2 regions of the Streptomyces sp. NPDC090032 genome follow, and region 1 is predicted to be linked to the other one. Evidence: riboswitches for the same ligand, from Rfam matches in the RefSeq annotation. Region 1 holds a riboswitch; the other holds the start of a gene.

Region 1 (11,795 bases):
GGCGCCGCGGTACGTACGGGATTTCCGTGACGCACCGCGACGATTACGCAGGGGAACCAAATGGTCACCGCCCGCGTACGACGCGCATCGTCGGCCACCTCGGCGCATGCTTCCCATGAGGGCACACGGGAGACAGAGCCGTTTTCCCGGGTGCCGACGGGAGGTCGGCCATGAAGGTCACAGGGATCCTGCCTTTTCGCCCGCTCTGTCAGCTGATTCCCGCCAGGTTGGTGTTCCCCGCCAGGCTGGCCGGAGTCTCCGTCTCTCTGCTGAAGGCGACCGCACTCGAGGTCGCGATCCTCGCCGGACATGTCCTCCTCTACCCCTCCGGCATCACCCAGGAGCGCCGGGACGCCCCCGCGCTGCCTCCGCTCGCCTACGCCCCCACACCGGAGGGCGTGAACGAGGGGGGCGAGGACGCCTCGCACCTGACTCAGAGCGCCGCCCTGCCGGGGCCCGGGGCCGAAAACGCCCACACCGACCGCAGCGCCCGGCTGCCGGCCGCACAGAGCAAGCCGCCGGTCCTCCTCATGCACGGCTTCATCGACAACCGCTCCGTCTTCGTCCTGCTGCGCCGCTCGCTCGCCCAGCACGGCAGGCACCACGTGGAGTCACTCAACTATTCGCCGCTGACCTACGACATCCGCACCGCCGCCGCGCTGCTCGCCCGCCACGTCGAGGAGATCTGCGAGCGCACGGGCCACGACCGGGTGGACATCGTGGGGCACAGCCTCGGCGGACTCATCGCCCGCTACTACGTGCAGCGCCTGGGCGGCGATCTGCGCGTACGCACCCTCGTGTCGCTCGGCACCCCGCACAGCGGGACCACGATCGCGCCTCTGCTGGACGCACACCCGATCGTCCGGCAGATGCGCCCCGGCTCGACCGTCATCGAGGAGCTGTCCCGGCCCGCTCCCGGCTGCCGCACCCACTTCGTGAGTTTCTGGAGCGACCTCGACCAGATCATGGTTCCGCTGGAGACGGCCTGCATCGACCACCCCGACCTGATCGCGCAGAACGTCCGCGTCACCGGCGTCGGGCACCTCGCGCTCCCCGTCCACCCGGCGGTCGCCGCCGGCATCCGGCAGGCGCTCGACGCCGTGGAAACGGAAGGAACGCGCGCCACCGACTCGGTAAGCGGTCTGACAGTGGCCTGACCGCGACCTGACCCTGGCCTGATCCTGCCTCCGGATCGGTCTCCGAACTGGCCAAACGTCGAACGATTCTCGAACGCAGAGCCAAAGCTCTGCCCACAGTCCGCCGAAAGACGGCCGAATGCCCGTTTCCTGCGAGCGGGAAACCTGCCGAAGATTGTCGAGCCCGCGTACCGCCGGGTACAGTCACCGCACTGCTCTGGCAGCCCCTGTTGTCGAGGCGAAAGAGAAGTTGGTGAACGACCGTCACCCGTCGGGGACTCAGACCTCCCCGGCCCCGGCTCAGGACGCCGACTACGCGCCCTACGCTCCGTATGACCAGCAGAGCGCGCAGTACGGCGACTACACCGGTTACGACGGCCACGCCACGGGCGGTTTCGCGGCCGACCCGCTCTTCGGCGACCTTCCCGGCGCGCAGAGCACCGGCTCGTACGACAGCAGTCAGTGGGCGACCGGCGCGCACCAGACGCTGACGGGGCAGGAACCCCAGCACCACGACCCGTACGCGGCACAGCAGCACGCCTCCGCGTACGGCACCGGCAGTTACGACACCACCGCCGCCTGGGGGACCGCCGCTCACGAGCAACTCGGCGGTATTCCGGCCCAGTCCGGACCGGACCATTCCGGCCAGTGGGACAACAGCGCGTGGGCCGACCAGACCGGGCAGTGGGACGCGAGTGCCTTCGGGGCGCAGGCGCAGGGATTCACCACGCAGGACGCGTTCGCCACGCAGACCTTCCAGGCACCGGCGGCCTTCGAGACCGGGACGTACGGGACCGGGACCTTCGACGCGCAGGGCTTCGAGACCCAGACGTTCGAGGCCCAGGCCTATGAGACCCAGACGTTCGAGGCCCAGCCCTTCGCAACACAGACCTTCGAAGCGCAGACCTTCGACACCGGCGCGTACGACGCCACCGCGTGGAACTCCGCGGGCACCGAAGGCGACGACAGCGACCTCGACGCCCGTCACGACTACGGGCAACCCGACGCCGCCGAGCCCGAGTTGAGCCACAACGACGGGCACACCGACGGCCTCAGCGACGTTCACCACGACAGCTACGGCGACGGCCTGGACGACGTCGAGGAGATCGTCGCCCGCGACGAGCGGCCCGCGCCGGTCACCCCGGCCCAGCGCGCACGCTCCCGCCGCCGCTCCCCCGCCAAGCGCTCCGCGCTGCTCACCGTCGCGGTGCCCTCGGCGTGCGTGATGGGTGTCGCGGGTGTGGCCGCGGCCTCCGTCGGCGGCATCGGCGGCGATGACAGCAAGGACACGACGGCGGCCTCCGCGCCCGACGCGACCGCCGTGAAGCCCTCCGTCGCCAACAACAAGCTCGACACCCAGCTCGCGGACCTCTCCGCGGACGCGGGTGACTTCGCCGACCGGGCGAGCCGCACCCAGGAACGTATCGACCTCAGGGCCAAGCAGCAGGCCGAGCGGAAGCAGGCGGCGGAGGAAGCGGCGCGCAAGGAGCGGCTGCGGCCCAAGTTCGTCCTCCCGGTCAAGCAGCACGGACTGAGCGCGTACTACGGGCAGGCGGGTATCAACTGGATGTCCGTGCACACCGGCATCGACTTCCCCGTCTCGTACGGGACGCCGGTGATGGCCGCGACCGACGGCACCATCCGTACGCAGTGGAACAGCGCGTACGGGAACATGGCGATCCTGACGGCGAAGGACGGCACGGAGACCTGGTACTGCCACCTCTCCAGCCACGCCGTGATGAGCGGACCGGTCAAGGCCGGCGACCTCATCGCGCACTCCGGGAACTCCGGCAACTCCACCGGTCCGCACCTGCACTTCGAGGTGCGTCCCGGCGGCGGCTCGGCCGTCGACCCGCTCCCGTGGCTGCGCAGCCACGGGCTCGACCCGACGTAGGGCCGAGCCCCGGCAGCAGTCCTCCGGCCCCCTACAACTTCTCCACCGGCGCGTACCGCAGCAGCAGGCGCTTCGGCTTGGGCTCGCCGAAGTCGACCGTCGCCTCCGCGTTCGTCCCCGTGCCCTTGACTCCGACGACCGTGCCGAGGCCGAACTGATCGTGCGTGACCCGGTCCCCCACGGACAGCGCAACGACCGGCTTCTCGGTCGCGCGGCGCGTGGCGAACGCCGGTGTCGAGCGCGAGCGCGACGACGAGAGCGACGCGGCGATCCCGCTCGCCGGTCCCGCCGACTTGGCGGGCGCCATGGCGCCGGTCCGCTTCCACTCCAGATGCGCGTCCGGGATCTCCTCCAGGAAGCGTGACGGCGGGTTGTACGAGGGCTGGCCCCAGGCGCTGCGCAGCGTGGAGCGGGTCAGATACAGCCGCTCACGCGCGCGTGTGATGCCGACGTAGGCGAGGCGGCGCTCCTCCTCCAGCTCCTTGACCTGGCCGAGGGAGCGCATGTGCGGGAACACGCCGTCCTCCATGCCGGTCAGGAAGACGACCGGGAATTCGAGGCCCTTGGCGGTGTGCAGCGTCATCAGCGTGATGACGCCGGAGCCGTCGTCCTCCTCGTCCGGGATCTGGTCGGAGTCGGCGACGAGCGCGACCCGCTCCAGGAACTCGGACAGCGTGCCGACGCTCGCCTCGCCCTCGGCCGCGCCCTCGGTGGCGCCGTCCGCCGTCGCACTCTCCTGCTCGAACTCCAGGGCCACGGCGGCGAGTTCCTGAAGGTTCTCGATGCGCGTCTCGTCCTGCGGGTCCGTCGACGACTGCAACTCGGCGAGGTAGCCGGTCCGTTCGAGCACGGCCTCCAGGACCGTGGCCGGGCCCGCGCCCGACTCGACGATCGTGCGGAGGTCCTCCATCAGCGTGTTGAACCGCTTCACCGCGTTCGTCGAGCGGGCCGCCATGCCGTACGCCTCGTCGACCCGGCGCAGCGCCTGCGGGAAGGAGATCTTCTCGCGCTGGGAGAGCGCGTCGATCATCGCTTCGGCGCGGTCGCCGATGCCCCGCTTCGGCACGTTGAGAATGCGGCGCAGGGGGACGGAGTCCTCGGGGTTGGCGAGCACCCGCAGATAGGCCAGGACGTCCCTGACCTCCTTGCGCTCGTAGAAGCGGACTCCGCCGACGACCTTGTAGGGCAGGCCGACGCGGATGAAGATCTCCTCGAAGACACGGGACTGCGCGTTCGTCCGGTAGAAGACGGCGACATCGCCGGCCTTCGCGTCGCGCGCGTCCGTGAGCCGGTCGATCTCGTCGGCGACGAACTGCGCCTCGTCGTGCTCGGTGTCCGCGACGTAGCCCGTGATCTGCGCGCCCGCGCCCGCGTTCGTCCACAGGTTCTTGGGGCGGCGGGATTCGTTGCGCTCGATGACCGCGTTGGCCGCGGAGAGGATGGTCTGCGTCGAGCGGTAGTTCTGCTCGAGCAGGATCGTCGTCGCGTCCGGGTAGTCCTCCTCGAACTGGAGGATGTTACGGATGGTGGCTCCGCGGAACGCGTAGATCGACTGGTCCGCGTCACCCACCACGCACAGCTCGGCGGGCGGGAGGTCGTCCGCGCGGGGCGGCTCGTCCTCCGCGCGACCGCTGTCGGCCGAGCCCACCAGCTCTCTGACCAGCGCGTACTGCGCGTGGTTCGTGTCCTGGTACTCGTCGACCAGGACATGGCGGAAGCGGCGGCGGTAGTGCTCGGCGACGTCCGGGAAGGCGCGCAGGAGGTGCACCGTCGTCATGATCAGGTCGTCGAAGTCCAGCGCGTTCGCCTCGCGGAGGCGGGACTGGTACATCGCGTAGGCCTGGGCGAGGGTCTTCTCGAAGCCGTCGGCGGCCTGGCCCGCGAAGTCCTCCTCGTCGATCAGCTCGTTCTTCAGGTTCGAGATCTTGGCGCTGAAGGACTTCGGCGGGAACTTCTTCGGGTCCAGATCGAGGTCCCGGCAGACCAGGGCCATGAGGCGCTTGGAGTCGGCGGCGTCGTAGATCGAGAACGACGACGTGAAGCCGAGCTTCTTCGACTCGCGGCGCAGGATGCGCACGCAGGCGCTGTGGAACGTCGACACCCACATCGCGTTCGCCCGCGGGCCGACCAGGGACTCGACGCGCTCCTTCATCTCGCCCGCGGCCTTGTTCGTGAACGTGATCGCGAGGATCTGGCCGGGGTGCACACCGCGCTCACCGAGGAGGTACGCGATGCGGTGCGTGAGCACGCGGGTCTTGCCGGAACCCGCGCCCGCCACGATGAGCAGCGGGGAGCCGCCGTGGACGACGGCCGCCTTCTGGTTCGTGTTCAGCCCGTCGAGGAGCGCCGCCGGGTCGAGCGCCGGGCGTGGGGCGCCGTCCCGGTAGTACGCGTCCCTGGCCGGGGGCACGTCGAACTTCCCGTCGAACAGGTCGTCCGGAACGTCCTCCGGAGCCGTGTCGTCCTCGGGCGGCGGCGGGGCATGTTCCTCACTGGCCTTCGAAGCCGTGAGGTCCGCCAGGAAGCTGTCGTCAAAGAGGCTGCTCATCGCTCTACGAGTCTAGGCCGCCCCACTGACACCCACGGCCGCCCCGGAAACTTCGCCCGACTTCGCGGACCCGGCCACCTCTCGTAGTGCGCGAATCACGCTCCGTAAGGGTTACCGGAGGTCACGAACAAGATTGCCGAAGGTCACGAAAATGTATCGGGCATATCGAACATCAACCTTCACAGCAGCCACACGAGTTGGCTAGCGTGCTCCGCGGGCCGCCCGTCCCTCCGTCGGCAACCACGCCGCGAACGGGTCGCCCCCGCTGAGTTCAGTACGCCGAGAGGCATGGAACCGGGGACCCACGACCTTTGGGGTGAATCGGCCGACGACCCGTCAGGGACGGCCGTAGGGCAGCCTTCCGAATATCCGCCCGAACCCGACAGCTAACCCGGTAGGCGGTCATGGGAAGGAGACGCGCCCCTTGGCGTCGCACCGCAAGCCGCGCACCAGGACAGCCGGTCCCCGCACGGCCCCCGTCGTCGGCATCACCACGGCGGCCCTCACCTCCATCGCCCTGCTCTCGCAGAGCGCGAACGCCGCCCCGTCCGCGCCCGCGAAGCCGAGCCTGGAAGAGGTCCAGAAGAAGGTCGACACCCTCTACCACCAGGCGGGCGTCGCCACGGAGAAGTACAACGCGGCCAAGGAGCGCACCGCCAAGCAGCAAAAGCACGTCGGTGACCTGCTCGACGACGTCGCACAGCGCACCGAGAAGCTCAACAAGGCCCGCCAGGAGCTCGGCACCTTCGCCGCGGCCCAGTACCGCACGGGCGCCGTCTCCGACACCGCGACGCTGCTTCTCGCCGACGACGCGCAGGACTACTTCGACCAGGACCAGCTGATGAGCCGGCTCACGAGCCGCCAGAAGAAGGCCGTCGACGACTACCAGACCGAGCAGGCCGCCACGACGAAGAAGCGCACGGAGGCGGCCAAGAGCCTTGAGACGCTCACCACTTCGCAGGCCACGCTCAGGAGCACGAAGAGGGACGTCCAGCAGAAGCTCGGCGACGCCCGCGAACTCCTGTCGAAGTTGACCGCCGAGGAGAAGGCGCGGCTCGCGGCGATCGAGAAGAAGAAGCAGGAGGCCGCCAGGAAGAAGGCGGAGGAGCTGGCGCGTCAGCAGGCCGAGGCGGAGGCCAAGCGCAAGGCGGCCGAGGAGACGCAGCAGAAGGAGAACCCCGGCACCGGTTCGGACACGGGTACGGGTACGGGTACGGGCTCCGGAAGCACCGGCAGCGGCTACGCCGCCAAGGCCGCGAAGGTCATCGCCTTCGCCGAGTCCCAGGAGGGCAAGCCGTACGTGTGGGGCGCCACCGGCCCGGACTCGTACGACTGCTCGGGCCTCACGCAGGCCGCGTGGAAGGCGGCCGGCATCTCACTGCCGCGCACGACCTGGGACCAGGTCAAGGTCGGCACGACCGTCACCACGGCCAACGCGCAACCCGGCGACCTGGTCTTCTTCTACGACGACATCAGCCACGTCGGCATCTACATCGGCGACGGCAAGATGATCCACGCCCCGAAGCCGGGCGCGAACGTCCGCGTCGAGTCGATCTACTACATGCCGATACACAGCGTGGTGCGTCCGGCCTGACCGCCTTCGTGGGGTTACGTTCGGGCGGTGCGCGGCCCGAACGCAACCCCACGCCCCGGACCCTCCTGGTCCCAGCTCCCGCCGGCAGCCGGCGCCGCCGTCATGGCCACCGGCATCATCTCGGTCGGCCTGCGACTGACCGGTTATCCGGTGCTGTCCGGCATCATGCTGGTGCTCGCCGCCGCCCTCTGGCTGCTCCTCGCGGCGGACTTCGCGAAACGGCTGGTGCGGGAGCGCGACCGCTGGCAGTCCGAGGCGGACACCCCGCCCGCGCTCACCGCGGTCGCGGCGACGGCCGTCCTCGGCACCCGGATCTCCCTGTTCGGATGGCAGACCCTGGCCGAGGCGCTCCTCGCCCTGTCCGTGGTCGTCTGGCCGGTGCTGATGATCAACGTCGTACGGCACTGGAAGCCGCGGATGCCGGGAGGCGTGTTCCTCGGCTGCGTCGCGACACAGGGCCTCGTCGTCCTCGCGGCGACGCTCGCGCCCGCGGTCGGGGCGCACTGGCTCGCGTTCACGGGAATGGTGCTCTTCTGGGGCGGGCTCGTCCTGTACTGCTTCGCGCTGCTCCGCTTCGACCTGCGCGAGGTGGCCTCCGGCGCCGGGGACCAGTGGGTCGCGGGAGGCGCGCTCGCCATCTCCGCGCTCGCGGCGTCGAAGCTCGTCGCGACGGGTCTGTGGAACGAGGACGACACGGACGTCCTGCGCACCGTGAGCTTTCTGCTGCTCGCGCTGGACGTGACCTGGTACGTCGTGCTGGTGCTGGCGGAGGTGCGGTGGCCCCGGCCGCGTTACGACATCCGGCGGTGGTCGACGGTCTTCCCGATGGGAATGACAGCGGCGGCGGCACTGTCCGTGGGCGCCGCCGCCGATGTGACCTGGCTCAAGGGGCCGGGGCAGGTGCTGGTGTGGGTCGCCGTGGCCGCGTGGCTCGCCACCCTGTTCGCGACGTTCAGGTCCGGAGCAGCACGCTGACTCGGGTCCCGAACACCGGCCGGCTCAGGTCCAGAGGACCGCGATGAAGATGTTCGCGGTGGTCAGGAGGCCGACGAGGCCGAACAGGCCCTTGTCGACCTTCTCGTCGTCCCGCTTCACGTACACGAGGCCCAGGATCACGATCAGCAGCGCGAGTTTCACGCCGATCTTGATGTTGTTGACGGTGTTGTCGTCCGCCTGATTCAGGCCCACGAGGACAACTCCCGTGACCAGCATGGTCAGCGCGCCGTGCAGCATCGCCGGGACGAACCGGGCCGTTCCCTTGCCCATCGCCTTCATCTGGGTGAGGAACCCGCCGAGGAGCGAGGCGATGCCGATGATGTGCAGGCCGACGAAGAGGTGGATGAGTACGTCCATGACGGGCGAGCCTAGCCGGGGCCTCACTGCCCCCATGAACCGGCCCGCACCGGTCCGCCGGCGGTCACATGCGGTCACACCCAGAACTCGAGGACCAGTTGCGGACAATCCGTCACCAACCCGTGACGGTCAGGTTTAGCGTCCTTCCTCAGGTGACCGGCATCCCACCCCCGCCCCGCTCAGAGGCGGAAGCCGGGCACCTACCGCCGAGAAAGGTCCGGCGGCGGCCCGCTCCCCCTGTGCGGGCCGCCGCCGGACGCGTAAGCAGTACGTACCGGAAGGACGTGCCCCTCGTGTCGGCAGCGCACCGCAAGCCCCGACAGCGCTCGCTCACCGGCCCTACGGCCCGCACCGCGGCGACCCTCGCTCTCGCCTCCGCGGCGACCGCCACCGTCCTGGACGGCGCGGCACACGCGGATCCCCGGCTCACCCCGAGCCAGGTGAAGGCGAAGGTCGACCAGCTCTACCAGGAGGCCGAGAAGGCGACCGAGAAGTACAACGGCGCCAAGGAGAAGGCGGACAGGGCCGAGAAGAAGCTCGGCTCACTGCGGGACGAGGCGGCCCGCAGGACGGACCGGCTCAACACCCAGCGCGAGGCGCTCGGTTCGGCCGCCGCCGCTCAGTACCGCACCGGCGCGCTCGACCCGGCGGTCCAGCTCGTCCTGTCCTCCGACCCCGCCAAGTACCTCGACAACGCGGCGCTCGCCGACCGGCTCGGCACGCGGCAGGCATCCGCGATCGGGCGCGTGCAGCGCGAACTGCGGCAGATCGACCAGCTGCGCTCCGAGGCGGACGGCCGGCTCGCCGAGCTGCGCAAGCGGCAGGGCGAACTGAAGAAGCAGAAGAAGACCGTCACCGGGAAGCTGGCCGAGGCGAAGCGCCTGCTCGCCCAGTTACCGGCGGCCGAGCGCACCGGCGTCGGCGCGGGCGCAGGCGACACCGGCACGGCCGGCCGCGCCTCCCGCTCGGACACCTCCCGCGAACTGCCGTCCGGCGCCTTGCCCAAGGCCCCGGACTCCCGCACGGCGGCGGCCATCGCCTACGCCTACAGCGCCCTCGGCAGCCCCTACGTGTGGGGCGCCACGGGCCCGAACGCCTTCGACTGCTCCGGCCTCACCCAGGCCGCTTACCGCGCGGCCGGCATCTCCCTGCCGCGCACCACGTACTCCCAGATCAACGCGGGCCCCCGCATCCCTCGCTCCCAACTGCAGCCGGGTGACCTGGTGTTCTTCTACTCGGGCATCAGCCACGTCGGTCTCTACATCGGCAACGGCAAAATGATCCACGCCCCGAACCCGAGCGCCCCGGTCCGCATCGCCCCGATCGACGAGATGCCGTTCGCCGGGGCTACACGGGTGGCGTGAGCCGGTGCGGGCCCGCCGGTAATGTCAGGGCCATGCCTAGCCGTGCGTTGCCGCCGCCTCCGCCCCCTGTCCAACTCCGTACGTGGCCGGACCGGCAGACACTGCTCACCGACCGCGGTATGGCCCTCCGCGAGCTGCGCAGGACATACCTCGCGGCGCACCGCCTCCTGCTGCTGTGGCTGTGCGGGTTCGGCGGCGTCATCGGCTGGTCCCTGCTGGTCCTGACGCTCCAGCTCATCGAGGACAAGGATCCGCTCGCCTTCGCCTTCGGCCCGGTCTTCGTGATCCTCGGCCTGGCGGCGCTCGCCCCCGCGGTCGTCGGCGTCGTGCTCGGCATGCGCCGCGACCGGAAAATTCGCGAACTCACCGATGCCTGGGTCGCGTTGGACACTGATCCGGCGACCGATGCCCGGCTGCGCGCCCCCGGCGCCAGTCTCACCTGGTGCCTGTCCTCACTCGTGCTGTGCGCACTCGGCCTGTGGGCGTCTCTCGGTGCGGCCGCGTACGCCGAACCGGGGCGGGACACCCACTCGGATGTCGCCCTCGGCATGGGCGCAGGCACCATCCTCTGGCTGACGGGCCTCATCGGGGTCAGGAAGGCGCTGAGCCACTACCGCTGGGCGGTGCGGAGGCCGAGCCCGGCACCGGCACGGGGCGGCACACACCGCTGAGGGCGAGCTCGCGCGGCGCGGTCAGGTTTTCACCACGGCCGGGCCTGGGGCCCACACCGCAATACTCGGTGGCCCGCCCACTCCCTCTTGCTCCGCTTGTCCTCTTGCCGCGACCGGGTTCGCGGTAGCGCTCGTCGGCAAGGAGGGCGACACCGCCCGCTGCGAACTCACGGCGTCGGACGGCAGCTTCGCGGGGGCTACGCGGGCGGCTGCAGGAGCGCGCCGCTCCGGTGCTCGTGCGCCATGTGGGCGTAGGCGCGGTCCGCCACTTCGGCCAGCAGTTCGGGAGTCGCGGCGCCGCACCGCGCGCGCAACTGCCCGGCGAACGCCTCCGAGTCCCGGCAGAGGGCGAGTACCTGCGTCACCTGGGCGATCAGCTCCGGCAAGTGCTCGGCGCAGTAAGGGTGTTCGCTCTCTATCCCCGCACGGACCGGGTCCTCTTCGTCGGGGAGAGCCGCTTCGAGCCAGGTCTCGAAGCCCAGCAGGCGCGGAAATCTCACCGCCAGCTCCCAGCCGGCGAGCGGGATCTCCTCGTACGTCGCCTCGGGTTCGCGGCACGCCATCCTCAGGAGCGTCGCCAGGTCGTTCATGAACTCGGGCACAGTCCGCTTCCCCGCCGCACGCCTCCACAGGGCGCGGGCGGACGGCGGGCAGGTCGAGAAGAACTCCTCGGTGAACGTGTGGGCCAGATAGTCGAGTTGGGCCGCGGCCGGCTGCAGCGGCCAGCTCCAGGGCGAGCGGGTGTACTCAACTCCCTGTATCCGCTGATAGCGCAGCACCTGCCACTCCAGCGGATCACCCGATTCCGCCGCGTCGGCCGCGAGACCGACGAGGTGGAATATGGCGCCGCTGCTCAGCGCGGACTGCGGAAGACGTGTCGTCACCGCCCGTCAGACCAGACGCCGTGCCGTCGCCCACCGGGTCAGCTCGTGGCGGTTCGACAGCTGGAGCTTTCTCAGGACTGCCGAGACATGGGACTCGACCGTCTTCACGGAGATGAACAGCTGCTTGGCGATCTCCTTGTACGCGTAACCGCGGGCGATGAGGCGCAGGACCTCGCGCTCGCGCTGCGTCAGGCGGTCGAGGTCCTCGTCGACCGGCGGAGCGTCGGTCGACGCGAACGCGTCGAGGACGAAGCCCGCCAGGCGCGGCGAGAAGACTGCGTCGCCGTCCTGGACCCGGAAGATCGAGTCCACCAGGTCAGTGCCGGTGATCGTCTTCGTGACGTACCCGCG
Region 2 (5,995 bases), on a different contig from region 1:
CGTCGAGCACGGCGAGGGACTGCGCCTCGTCGGCGGTCCAGCCGAACACATTGCCGCCGAGGGAGAGCGGGAACACCTCGAGGTCTGACGAGCCGAGCTTGCGAAGAGAAGTCATGACGAGTCACAACACCGATGTGGATCAAGATATTCCGGTCACGCCGGACCGGCAGTCCTGACGTCGGGGGGTTGCCGTCAGGACCGCCGGGGTTCGGAGGGCGCGAGCCTCAGATCGTCAGACCGTTGGAGCGCAGCCACGGAGCGGGGTCGACCCCGGTCGCCTGGCCGCCCGGGTGGACCTCCAGGTGGAGGTGCGGCCCGGTCACGTTGCCGGTGGCGCCGACGCGGCCGATGACATCGCCGCTGGTCACCTTCTGGCCGGCGCTGACGTTGAGGGACGACTGGTGGCAGTACCAGAGCTCGGTGCCGTCCGGCAGCTCCAGGACGGTGCGGTAGCCGTACGCGCCCGCCCAGCCGGCCTCCTTGACGGTGCCGGAGTGGATCGCCTTCAGCGGCGTACCCGTCGGAGCGGCGAAGTCGAGACCCGTGTGATAGCCGGAGGACCACATCGAACCGGGCTGACCGAACGTACCGGTGATCGTGTACGAGGAGACCGGCAGCGTGAAGCTCTTGGCGAGCTTGGCGAGGCGCTCGGCCTCGGCCTTCTTCTTCGCGGCCTCCTCCGCCTCCTTCTTCTCGGCGGCGGCCTTGGCGGTGGCGGCGTCCCGCTCCTTGGCGGCGTCGTCGGCGGCCTTCTTCGCGGCGGCCTGCTCGGCGGCCGCGGCCTCGGCCTGGGCGGCCTGGTCCTGCTGCTGCTCGGCCTGCTGCATGATGCGGGCGCGCAGGGCCTCACCGGCGGTCGTGCCCTGCGCGGCGTCCGCGGTGCTGACGCCGGCTTCGGTCAGCGGGCTCGCGGAGGTGCCTGACGAGTCGTCGGAGTCGTCGGATATCAGCGCGCCCACGCCGGGCAGCGACTTGGCGTCGGGCAGGGAGTCCTTGACGGCCGACAGGTCGGGCATCGAGATGTGTACGGGGGGCTTGCCGCCCTGCGCGGTGGCGATGCCGCCCGCGCCGACGGCCGCGATCACGCCGACGCCGAGAACGGTGGAGCTGCGCGCGAGACCGCCGCGCTGCTTGGCTACGCGGTGCCTGCCGCGTACGGGGCGAATGGACTCCTCGGTGGGGTTCCACTCCTCCCAGGTCTGCTCGTCCGCTGAGCCGAAGGCTTCGTCGATCGGCGCGTAGGAGAACTCTGGGGCAGGCCGGTTGGACGCCACTGGGGCGCACTCCTTTCCTTCCTTCTCGCCTACCGGGTTAGCTGACGGGTTCGGAGCAGGAAGGTCTCCTACCGACGCCTTCCGCAAGGAAAGACGTCCGATTCACCCCAAGTTGGTGGTTCCCCGGCTCCCTTGCGGGATTAGGCGCGTGCGCACGGAGCCATCTCTTGTGACGGCTGGGACGACCGCGCTGCGTTATCGAACGTTAATAGACACCAGGGCTCGATTCCAAGCTGTTCCGACTGATCGTTAACGCCTTTGGCCTGGACTTATCGGGGCACCAGCGGGCGGAATCGGGCGAGTTGACCGGTCGTCGGAACGGGCGATTCATCTGACGGTTTGTCAAATGTTATGCGCAGTGGCGCCGTTCGACTACGTAATGTGATGACGGTGGTCACGGCTGCTTCACAGCCGCTTCACGGCCGTCTCACGGCGAGCAGAGCCATGTCGTCCGTCGTGCCGCCCCCGGTGTGCCGGCGGACCTCGGCGGCGAGCGCGGCCAGCAGCGGATCGGGCCCGGAGAACATCCGCCCGGCGAGCCGCGCCGCCGGGTCGTAGAACGTGCCCTGCGCGTCGCGCGCCTCCGAGAGGCCGTCGGTGTAGAGCAGCAGCGTCGCCCCGGACGGGAACTCCGTCTCCGAAGCGCGGTCGGGCCAGGTGCCGAGCTCGCCCATCCCGAGCGGCAGCGCGGGCTCCGGCGGCGACAGGACCTTGAGCGCCCCGTCGCCGCCCAGGATCAGGGGTTCCGGATGGCCCCGGTTGATGACCCGTACGAGGCCGTTGCCGTGCGGGATCTCGGCGAGCACGGCCGTGGTGAAGCCCTCGGTCTCGTCCAGGCCGTGGCGCCGCATCCCCTCCCGCGCGAGCGCCCGCTCCAGACGCTGCGCGACCGCCTCCAGCGTCGCCTCCTGCTCGGCCGCCTCCCGGAAGGCACCGATGACGACGGCCACGGCGGCCACCGCCCCCATGCCCTTCCCGCGCACGTCGCCCACGACGAGCCGTACGCCGTGCGGGGTGTCCTGCACGGCGTACAGGTCGCCGCCGATGAAGGCGCCTGCCTGGGCGGCCTCGTAGCGGGCGGCGATCTCGAGGCCGCCGATGCGCTCCGCGGGCTCGGGCAGAACGGCGCGCTGGGCCGCCTCGGCGATCTGACGCACAGAGGTGAGCTGCTCGCTGCCCCGCCGCACGACGCGGTTCATGACACAGGCGAGGACGGCGACGGTGACGACCGTGACGAGTTCGGTGATGGCGTCGGTGTCGTAATCGCGGGTGTATCTGAGATGCACCCCGAGTACGACGGCGACGGTCGCGAGGCCGGTCAGGAGCGTGCCACGGGGCGAGAAGAACGGGGCCGCGACCAGCGGGGCCGCGGTGAACAGGGGTACGCCGGTGAACGTCGACGGCGTCACGTAGTCGTAGACCGCCCCGATCACGACGAGGAGCACGGGTACCAGACGTACGAGGAACCGGGCGCGGGACAGGCCCTGCTCCGTCTCTCGTCTGTGCCCTCCTCGCTGCCCCACCACTCGTCTCCCGCCACCGTCCGCGTCGGTCCCGCGTCTGCGCACGTCATCGGGCCCCACTCCAGAGTTCCCCCCGGACAGGCGACGGGCGACCTGGCGGGACCGACCGGGTGAAAGGGGTCCGGGGCGGCGGATCGCGGAACGCCGGGCAACCGATTCGCGTTCTGTCGCCGCAATGGCGTAGAGTCGTGTTTACCGACGCGGGGTGGAGCAGCTCGGTAGCTCGCTGGGCTCATAACCCAGAGGTCGCAGGTTCAAATCCTGTCCCCGCTACTGAAGGCCGAAGGCCCGGAACCATTGGTTCCGGGCCTTCGGTGTATTCCATGTCCCTTTACAGGTCGAACTCGTGCGGGGGCAGGTCGAGCATCAGGCAGGCCTCGCGGACGACGGCCTGCTCGGTCTTGTCGAAGTCGCCGTCGGCGCCGCCGATGACGATGCCGATCTGGATGACCGCGCGCGCCTCGGCGGGCTTCTTCTTCGCCTTGGCGATCTCCTGGAGAACGCTGACCTTGCCGAAGGCGAAGTCGGCGGTCAGCTTGTTCAGATTCGCGTCGAAGCGGCTCTGGAGCTGGTCCGCCGGGAAGTTCTGCAGCACCTCGTTCGAGGAGATGAGCTGGGCCACGCGGCTGCGCTCGGCCGGGTCGACGGTGCCGTCGGCCGCGGCGACCAGCGCACACATCGCCATGCTCGCGTCACGGAAGGCGCCGCTCTTCAGGTCGTTCTTCTTCGCCATGAGCTGCGTCTGCATCGTCGACGCGGACTCCTTGAAGCGATCCCACAGGGCCATGACTCTCCTCGTTCGACACATAATGATCTTCTACAGCGCTGTAGAAACTAGCGAGGAGCGGCAAAAGTTCCGCCCCTAAACTGAACCCTTCGAAGCCTTCGAACCCCTTACGGGGGAGCCTTTCGCGGTCCGGTGAACGGGATTCGCGGTCCGATGAACGGGAGAAGACGACGGTGACGACACCCGAGAATCGCTGACGGCGCCCGAGAGTGACCGACACCGCCCCGCAGACGGCCCCCGGCCGTACGACGCTCCAGCTCCTGCGCTCCCTCGACAGCGGCCCGTACGGCCTCACCGAGGCGGAGGCCGAGCGGCGCCTGGCCCGCCACGGCGAGAACGTCCCGCCGGGTACGCGTCCCCTGTCCTGGCCCCGCCTCGCCGCCCGCAGCCTGCGTGACCCGTTCACCGGCGTCCTGCTCTGCCTCGGCCTCGTCTCGGCGGCCGTCGCGGCCTGGGGCACCGCCTGCGTGATCCTCGTCCTGGTCGCCATCAGCTGCGGCCTGCGCTGTGCGGGCGAGCGCCGCGCGGACAGCGCCATGGCGGGCCTGCGCGACCTGGTCGCGACGACGGCGACCGTGCTGCGCCGCCCCGGCGACGACGAGACCGCCTCACCGGCCGAACGCGAGCTCCCCGTAAGCCAGTTGGTGCCCGGCGACGTGGTGCGTCTCGGCCCCGGCGACCTGATCCCGGCCGACGTACGACTCCTGCGGGCGCAGGGCCTGAGCGTGCAACAGGCCGCGTTCACCGGGGAGTCGGTGCCGGTCGACAAGCGTCCGGTGGACCTGCCCGCGGACGGCGAGTCGACGCAACTGTGCTTCCAGGGCGGCAGCGTGGCGTCCGGGAGCGCGAGCGCCGTGGTGCTCGCGACGGGCGCCGGCACCCGCTTCGCGGCGGCCCACGGAACGGTGGGCGCACGGCGCGGGGCGAGCGCGTTCGAACGCTCGGTGCACGGCATCTCGTGGACCCTGATCCGTTTCATGCTGCTGACGCCTCCGCTGGTCCTGATGGCGGGCGCCGCGCTGCGCGGCCGGGGCCTGGAGACCCTGCCGTTCGCCGTCGCGGTGGCCGTCGGGCTCACACCGGAGATGCTGCCGGTCATCGTCACGACGGCGCTCGCCCGCGGCTCGGCGCTGCTCGCCCGTACCCACGGCGTCATCGTCAGACGGCTCCCCGCGCTGCACGACATCGGCGCCGTCGACATCCTGTGCGTCGACAAGACGGGCACCCTCACCCAGGACCGCCCGGCCGTCGACCTGGCCCGCACCGACCCCGACGCCCTCCACTGGGCGGCCGTCTCCGCCTGGTGGACACTCCAGCTCGCCGACCTGCCGGCCCCGGACGCGCTCGACGAGGCGGTCATCGGGCACGCGGACGCGGCCGTCACCGACGCGTACGACGGGCTCACCGCCCTGCCCTTCGACCCCGTACGGCGCCTCGCCACCGTCGTCGTCCGGCGGCCCGGCACGCCCGGCACGGTCACGCTCGCCGTCAAAGGCTCCGTGGAGAACGTCCTGGAGCGGTGCGCCCTCGACGAAGCGGAGCGCGCGAGCCTGCTCGCCCGAGCGGCGGCGCTGTCCGGCGACGGGCTCCGGCTCCTCGCGGTGGCGACCGCCGAACGCCCCGCCCGGCACCGCGCGTACAGCACCGCCGACGAACGCGGCCTCACCTTCACCGGCTTCGTCGCCTTCACCGACGCCCTCGTGCCGACCGCCGCGCGGGCCCTGCGCGACCTCGGCGAGCGCGGCGTCACGGTCAAGGTCATCACCGGCGACCACCCCGGCACGGCGGCCCGTGCCCTGCGCGATCTGGGGCTCGCCCCCGGCGACGTACGGACCGCGGACACCCTCGACGCGCTCACGGACGCGGAACTGGCCCGCCTCGCCCACCGCACCACCGTCTTCGCCCGCTGCGCCCCCGCAGACAAGGCGCGCATCGTCACCGCCCTGCGCTCCGGCGGACGGACGACCGTCGGCTTCCTGGGCGACGGCGTGAACGACCTGCCCGCGCTGCGCGCCGCCGATGTCGGGATCTGCCCGCGCGACGCGGCCGCGGTGGCGCGCGACGCGGCGGACATCGTCCTCGCGCAGCCGGCGGACCGGCCGGGCAAGGACCTCACCGCGATCGGCCACGCGATCACCGCGGGCCGTCACAGCAGCGGCAACATCGCCACGTATCTGCGGGTCACGCTCTCCTCGAACCTCGGCAACGTGATCGCGATGCTCTCGGCGGGCCTCCTGCTGCCGTTCCTGCCGATGCTCCCGGCGCAGGTGCTCGCGCAGAACCTGTGCTTCGACGCGGCCCAGCTCTCGTTCGCCTTCGACCGGCCGGCGCCCGCCGCGCTGCGCCGCCCCACGACGCTGCGCCCGCGCGACTTCCTGCGCTTCATCACCGGGTTCGGCCTCCTCAACGCC

Evidence for each region. A riboswitch is a leader RNA that binds a small molecule or an ion and turns the genes downstream of it on or off. The one in region 1 is predicted to bind cyclic di-AMP.
Region 2: another riboswitch for cyclic di-AMP. It lies ahead of ACIPWY_RS15375 (M23 family metallopeptidase); the one in region 1 lies ahead of ACIPWY_RS28520 (NlpC/P60 family protein).

The regions. Positions count from the first base shown of each region.
Region 1 is NZ_JBIVFF010000012.1:145,585-157,379, forward strand. Features, by position in the region: gene ACIPWY_RS28505 (alpha/beta fold hydrolase) at 171-1,157, shown strand; gene ACIPWY_RS28510 (M23 family metallopeptidase) at 1,390-3,030, shown strand; gene pcrA (DNA helicase PcrA) at 3,062-5,578, opposite strand; cyclic di-AMP (ydaO/yuaA leader) riboswitch at 5,832-5,994, shown strand; gene ACIPWY_RS28520 (NlpC/P60 family protein) at 6,003-7,172, shown strand; gene ACIPWY_RS28525 (tellurite resistance/C4-dicarboxylate transporter family protein) at 7,275-8,147, shown strand; gene ACIPWY_RS28530 (hypothetical protein) at 8,172-8,525, opposite strand; gene ACIPWY_RS28535 (NlpC/P60 family protein) at 8,819-9,889, shown strand; gene ACIPWY_RS28540 (hypothetical protein) at 9,922-10,560, shown strand; gene ACIPWY_RS28545 (hypothetical protein) at 10,758-11,444, opposite strand; gene ACIPWY_RS28550 (LuxR C-terminal-related transcriptional regulator) at 11,451-11,795, opposite strand, start outside.
Region 2 is NZ_JBIVFF010000005.1:567,147-573,141, reverse strand. Features, by position in the region: gene ACIPWY_RS15380 (aldo/keto reductase) at 1-115, opposite strand, end outside; gene ACIPWY_RS15375 (M23 family metallopeptidase) at 225-1,274, opposite strand; cyclic di-AMP (ydaO/yuaA leader) riboswitch at 1,286-1,431, opposite strand; gene ACIPWY_RS15370 (PP2C family protein-serine/threonine phosphatase) at 1,691-2,797, opposite strand; tRNA gene ACIPWY_RS15365 (tRNA-Met) at 2,997-3,070, shown strand; gene ACIPWY_RS15360 (tellurite resistance TerB family protein) at 3,129-3,584, opposite strand; gene mgtA (magnesium-translocating P-type ATPase) at 3,794-5,995, shown strand, end outside.